2 regions of the Ahrensia sp. 13_GOM-1096m genome follow, and region 1 is predicted to be linked to the other one. Evidence: riboswitches for the same ligand, from Rfam matches in the RefSeq annotation. Region 1 holds a riboswitch; the other holds the start of a gene.
The links. Region 1 has a riboswitch for S-adenosylmethionine ahead of metA (homoserine O-succinyltransferase). Riboswitches for the same ligand answer to the same signal wherever they lie in the genome.
Positions count from the first base shown of each region.

Region 2: it holds a riboswitch for S-adenosylmethionine, as region 1 does, so the genes downstream of both, N530_RS0101910 (O-succinylhomoserine sulfhydrylase) here and metA (homoserine O-succinyltransferase) in region 1, are expected to answer to the same signal.

Region 1 covers NZ_JIAX01000013.1:217,464-220,874, forward strand. Annotated here, with positions in the region: gene N530_RS0112030 (Mrp/NBP35 family ATP-binding protein) at 1-543, opposite strand, end outside; gene N530_RS0112035 (GNAT family N-acetyltransferase) at 610-1,056, opposite strand; gene metA (homoserine O-succinyltransferase) at 1,053-1,979, opposite strand; SAM riboswitch at 2,024-2,101, opposite strand; gene N530_RS19065 (hypothetical protein) at 2,244-2,417, shown strand; gene N530_RS0112050 (3-hydroxybutyryl-CoA dehydrogenase) at 2,443-3,321, opposite strand; gene N530_RS18055 (L,D-transpeptidase) at 3,397-3,411, opposite strand, start outside.
Region 2 covers NZ_JIAX01000006.1:322,409-325,819, reverse strand. Annotated here, with positions in the region: gene N530_RS0101920 (ion transporter) at 1-522, shown strand, start outside; gene N530_RS0101915 (2'-deoxycytidine 5'-triphosphate deaminase) at 519-1,610, opposite strand; SAM riboswitch at 1,691-1,768, shown strand; gene N530_RS0101910 (O-succinylhomoserine sulfhydrylase) at 1,825-3,015, shown strand; gene N530_RS0101905 (CDP-alcohol phosphatidyltransferase family protein) at 3,012-3,411, opposite strand, start outside.

The DNA of each region.
Region 1 (3,411 bases):
TATGCGCCCATCGATTGTTTCTGGTTTGTGCGTAATGCCAAGCAAACGCGGAAGGGACGGGCCGTAAATATCAGCATCCAAAACGCCGACTTTCAGCCCGAGAGATTGAAGACCAAGGGCAATATTGATTGCGGTGGTCGATTTACCCACGCCGCCTTTGCCGGAGGCAACGGCAATGATTTGCTTGACGCCTTCAACGCCCGCTTTGGGGGAGTTTTGTGGGCCAGCTTGCGGTTTTGGCTGTGGTGCGGTCGTTGGAGCTGGCTTGGGCGCAGGATTTGGTGATCCGGCTTTCTTTTCCGCTGTCAGCGCAACCATTGCGCCAGTAGCTCCAGGCAGCGCTTTTACTGCCTCTTCGGCGGCAAGGCGAACAGCTTCAAACTTTTGCGCCTCTGCTGCATCGCATGAGATGGAAAAAAACACTTTTCCATCAGCGATAAAAATGTCCGAAAGGTTCGTTGATCCGCCCAGTGCTGTACCATCGGGAAGCTTAATCTTTGCCAATGCGCTTTGCACATCGTCTTTGGTCGGTGCGTTCGTCATATTTTCCTCGCCGTTTCAACGTCACATAGTGATTATGACGTTGCGCGCCAAGGGTAAAGCCCTGTATCAGCGTTGATACTTGACGAATGGCGTCAACTTAGCAATTCGGTCGTAAAGTTTACGGGCTTCAGTGTTGAAATCTTGTGTGTTCCAATAAACTGATACAGCGCCATCTTTATCGGCTTGCTCATAAACAGCCTCAATGAGTTTGCGGCCGATGCCTGTGCCGCGCCGATTTTCATCTGCATATAGATCTTGCAAGTAACAGGTGTTGGCAACATGCCAATTGTGCCGATGATACAGGAAATGAACGAGGCCAACCATCTGGCTGTCCTGTAAGGCGACAAAACAATTGGGTTCAAATTCACCTTGCTCAAAGAAACGGCCGAATGTTGATTGATAGACTTCCGGCTGAACGCTTGATTTATAGAACTCAAGATATTTGGTCCACATGGCTTTCCAAGCGTCAAAGTCTGCGCTTTGTATGCTGCGGATTGTAATTTCGCTGCTCATGTTCGATCTTTCCCAATATCATTGAGGTCAAATTGAGTTGTCTGATAAACTTGGTTTATCCAGTTGCCAAACAATAAGAAGGCATGACTGCGCCAGCGGTTTTGCGGCGTGCTCTTAGGGTCATCGTTTGGAAAGTAATTGGCGGGCAAATCAACGGGTGTTCCATTTTCCTGATCGCGGAAATACTCATCGGACAAGGACGTTGAATCATATTCGATATGATTGAAAATATAGAGCCGGTTTGCAAATTGCTCATGTAGGAGACACAGCCCAGTATCCGGCGATTCCATGAGTATTTCGAGACCGCTATCTGCTGGCACATCGCCGCGCCTAACTTCTGTCCAGCGTGACACTGAAATTGAAAAATCATCGGAAAAACCAGACAGGTAAGGCGAAGCTGGATTTAGGTTTTTGTGGCGATATACACCGAACGCCTTTTTATCGAGCGTATGTTTTGGAATATCATGGAAATGGTTGATAGCAGCCATTGCGCCCCAGCAAATGAAAAAGCTGGAATGCACATGGGTGGTCGTCCAATCCAGAATTTGCTGCAATTCAGACCAATAACTAACATCCTCGAAGGGGAGCTTTTCAATCGGTGCACCGGTGATGATGAAGCCGTCGAATTTACGGTCCTTGATCTCTTCCCAAGTGTTGTAAAATGATAGCAGGTGGTCCTCAGAGGTGTTTTTGGCCACATGGTTGCCGATGCGCACCAATGTTAAATCCACTTGCAACGGGCTTGAGCCAATCAAACGTGCAATCTGTGTCTCTGTTTTAATTTTGTTCGGCATCAGGTTGAGGAGCGCGATTTGAAGCGGACGAATATCCTGGCGCGATGCCGTTGTCTCATCCATCACCATGACGCCTTCTTTAACCAGAACTTCTTTGGCTGGAAGGGCATTTGGAATACGAATTGGCATGGTGTTCTCGCTGACTAAAACCGATTTGATAAACGCTTAAAACCGGCTTCTCAGCAACGGCCCTTTAGCGAATTATTTTACGTGGCTGCAAGCCGACCGGCCAAATCACCACGAATTCTATTTAATCTGCAAAATTCATCCAGTCAAATCAATCGCCGCAGGCCTATACGATAGAATAATGCTGCAGCGCACAATTTTTCATTGAAAGAACACAATCTTTGGGTATTTTGATTCTGGGAGGTGTTTGCATGCAAAGGAAAAACCATGGCAAGCCCACTTACAGTCGACTCACTGGACATGATACATTCTTCGTTTGAACAACGGTCAGCTGGTCAGCTACCATTGCGCAAACGCATAGCCCAGCAAATCAGGACGCTGGGACCTAATATGCCTGTTCGCGGCGATGTATCGCCGCGCTCAATCTCTCCGCTTTATTGATTTATCAGATGATACCGGTTCTGACCTAGCGTGTTGGAACCGGTGTTTCACCGCGATAATCGTAAAATCCGCGATTGGTTTTACGGCCTAACCAGCCAGCTTCGACATATTTCACGAGAAGCGGGCATGGGCGGTATTTAGAATCTGAAAGCCCTTCATACAGCACCTGCATGATTGACAGGCATGTATCGAGGCCAATGAAGTCGGCAAGTTCTAATGGTCCCATCGGATGGTTCGCACCGAGCTTCAGGCCTGTATCAATCGACTCAACTGTGCCGACACCTTCATAAAGCGTATAAATCGCTTCGTTGATCATTGGCATCAAAATACGATTGACGATGAAGCCTGGAAAATCTTCGGATGTTGTTACCGTTTTGCCAAGGTCCAAGGCGTATGCGTTGGCGGCTTTAAATGTTGTTTCAGCAGTCGCAATACCGCGAATAAGCTCCACCAGCTTCATGCGCGGCACTGGGTTCATGAAATGTATGCCCATGAACTGCTCTGGCCTGTCTGTCGAAGAAGCAAGACGGGTAATCGAGATGGATGATGTGTTCGAAGCCAGCAATGCCTCAGGCTTTAGCAGCGGGCAAAGCTCTTTAAAAATAGACTTTTTAACACTTTCGACTTCACTTGCTGCTTCAATAACCAGATCGCAATCGCCTAGCGCCGATAGGTCACCGGCCGCAGTCATATTCGCGAGGATTGCTTGACGGCTTGCGGCATCCATTTTGTCGTTTGCAACCAGCTTGGCCGTTGCTGCATCAATCTTTTCGATTGCCGCTTTTGCATTGTCCAAGGAAATGTCGCTGAGCACGACGCTATAGCCTGCAGCTGCAGAAACCTGCGCAATGCCTGCGCCCATCTGACCCGCGCCGATAACACCAATTTTCTTTATCACAGTCATTTCCCCCGCCTATTTTTAAATTGTGCAGTGCAATGTAATCGCGACGGCGATGCAATGCAAATGCGAACCTTACCTTTACTCAATAAAGGT
Region 2 (3,411 bases), on a different contig from region 1:
CCTTCAGCGGGAGCTTTTTCGGTTCTCCGTGCACTGCGCATATTGCGCGTCCTTCGTCTTGTGTCCGTCGTTCCTTCGCTTCGCCGCGTAATAGGCGGGCTCCTCAATGCCCTACCGGGCATGGGCTCAATCATATTGCTACTAGCGCTGGTGTTTTATGTGTTTTCAGTGATGGCGACAAAACTATTTGGAAATGCATTTCCGGAATGGTTTGGTTCACTTGGCGCATCGGCCTACACATTATTCCAAATCATGACGCTGGAAAGCTGGTCTATGGGCATCGTGCGCCCTGTTATGGAAGCTTTTCCTTGGGCGTGGACATTTTTCATTCCTTTCATCGCCTGTACGACCTTTACCGTTCTGAACCTGTTTATTGGTGTTGTCGTTTCAGCAATGCAAAAAGAGCATGATGAAGATGCTGCAGGATCGCGTCAGGAACTGCATGATGAAAACGTCGTCATCATAAATGAGCTAAGGGCTTTACGCGCAGAAATCAGAGAATTGAAAAAGCAACCCGATTAGCTACTTCTAAAATGCTTGGATAGTTTCAAACCTTGCGCCTGATAGTTTGATTTAAGATCAGTGCCATAAAGTGCCGACGGTGTTTTCAGCATATGCTCATAAACCAACCGCCCGATGATCTGGCCGTGCTCAAGCACAAATGGAACTTCGTGGCTGCGCACTTCTAAAACGGCGCGGCTGCCCGTACCGCCAGCGGCAGAGTGCCCGAACCCCGGGTCAAAGAAACCAGCATAGTGAACACGAAACTCACCGACCAAGGGATCGAAAGGTGTCATCTCCGCTGCGTAATTCGGCGGCACATGGACAGCTTCACGCGATACGAGAATATAAAATTCGTCAGGATCAAGGATTAGCTCTGTGCGTTCACGAACATATACGGGTTCCCAAAAATCCAGAACGTCATGTGCATCACGCTTATCGACATCGATAACCGCCGTATGGCGCTTCCCGCGATAGCCAACAAGCCCGTCCTCATTACCCTCAAGGTCCACCGACAATGCGATACCATTGTCGGTAATATTCGGCGTATCGTCAGCCACGAGAACATCGTTCTGATGCAAAATGTTTAACGCGGCACCATCGAGCAATGCATGGCCTGTGCGGAAACGGATTTGCGAGAGCCGCGAGCCCGTGCGCACAACAATCGGAAATGTGCGCGGCGAGACCTCTAGAAATAGTTCGCCATGATAGCCGTGGATAATCTTGTCGAATTCAACGCCGTTGTCCGTCATGACACGGGTGAAAATATCGAGCCGTCCTGTCGAACTTTTGGGATTAGCAGATGCGGCAACATCACTTGAGAGCGCCAATGTTTCTAAAAGCGGGACAATATAGACACAGCCAGTTTCCAGCACCGCACCTTCGCGCAGATCAATCTCGTGCAACTTATAAGTTTCAAGCTTATCACGCACTGGGTGATTGGCACCTGGCATGAAACTCGCGCGTACTCGAAAGGCTTTCTCACCCAGCCGCAAATCCAGACTGGCCGGCTGAATTTGGTCCGCATCCAACGGGCGTGCACTTTTCAGCGCGCCACTGTCAAATAAGGCTTTAATATCCTGATCGGGTAAAATGCCGCTCTGCCGTATATTCATAAAACTACCTCTTGTTCATTTTTGATAGAATTTCCCGATGTGTTGACGCAAGATCGTTGAGGGCTTATGGACAAGTTATTCATTGTGGTGATTTGGCCGGTCGGCTTGCAGCCACGTAAAATAACTTGCTAAAGGGCCGAGCTGTTTAGGCAACCGGTTCATGGCGACATGGTCCGGTTTTTTATTGCCGGATAGTCTGGAGTACATGATGACAAATAATCAGAAAAAATGGGGCCCTGCAACACAGATGGTCCATAGCGGCATTCTCCGTTCCCAATACGGAGAAACATCTGAAGCGATGTTTCTAACGCAAGGTTTTGTCTATGACAGCGCTGAGGCTGCAGAAGCCCGCTTTAAAGGCGAAGATGATGGCTACGTCTATTCGCGCTACGCCAATCCTACCGTTACGATGTTTGAAGAGCGCATGTGTGCCCTTGAAGGTGCTGAAGCTGCAAAAGCCACCGCATCAGGTATGGCGGCTGTTTCGGCTGCAATATTGTGCCAAGTACAGGCAGGCGATCATGTGGTTGCTGCGCGGGCACTCTTTGGTTCATGTCGCTGGATTATTGAAAAACTACTACCGACTTATGGCGTTGAAACAACATTAATTGACGGCACAGATCCAGCAGCATGGGAACAAGCTGTTCGGCCCAATACGAAGGTATTCTTCTTTGAAAGCCCGACAAACCCGACATTGGAAGTGATTGATATCGCGCATGTGGTTTCGGTCGCGCACTCATGCGGCGCCAAGGTTGTGCTGGACAATGTTTTCGCAACACCGATCTTTCAAAAACCAATGGAACTTGGTGTCGATATCGTTGTGTACTCGACAACCAAGCACATTGACGGCCAAGGGCGCTGTCTTGGCGGTGTCATTTTAGCGGATCAAGAATGGGTCGATGAGAAACTTTTTGACTTTTATCGACACACGGGCCCTTCAATGAGCCCATTTAACGCGTGGGTCATGCTGAAAGGTTTGGAAACCCTGCCGCTTCGCGTTCGTGAACAAACACGTAGCGCAGGCGTTATTGCGGATTTTCTAGCTGAGCATAAAGGCATTAAAAAAGTCGTTTATCCTGGCCGCGCCGACCACCCGCAAGCTAACATTATTCCAAAGCAAATGACTGGCGGCTCAACGCTCATTTGCTTTGAGATGGAAGGCGGCAAGAAGTCTGCATTTGCGATGGAAAACGCTCTTGAGATCATTAAGCTTTCGAACAATCTGGGTGATTCAAAAAGCTTGATTACACATCCAGCAACGACAACGCATAAAAATCTGTCTGAAGAAGATCGCGCAGAACTTGGCATCACTGATGGCACAGTACGCTTTTCAATTGGCCTTGAAGATACAGCCGATTTGATCGGGGATCTTGAACAGGCTCTATCGAAGGCTGTTTAGTTCAATAGATTTTTTGCCTGCCCAATACGCACTGCGGCCGTGTATAAAACCACGGCTGCAAACACATAAGCGATCTGCGAAAAATAGGTAGGCAGCAGGCAAAAAGCTGAAAAAACGGCAAATGTTTCAGTTGCCTCTGCCAAGCCTGTGGTGAAGAAAAATGATTTCTTGCCGCGCTTTTCTGTCTTCAATTGCTGCTTCTCGGCCATGATCGCAAAAGCCAGAAAACTTGCGCCGTTCACATAAAACGAAAAAATCAGAACGCCGCCAGCAACAGCATTGGCCGATGGGTTGGCCAAAATAAATGCCAGCGGTATCAAGCCATAAAACGCAAAATCAAAAACAATATCGATATAGCCGCCAAAATCAGATGAACCGGATATGCGCGCTAAAGCA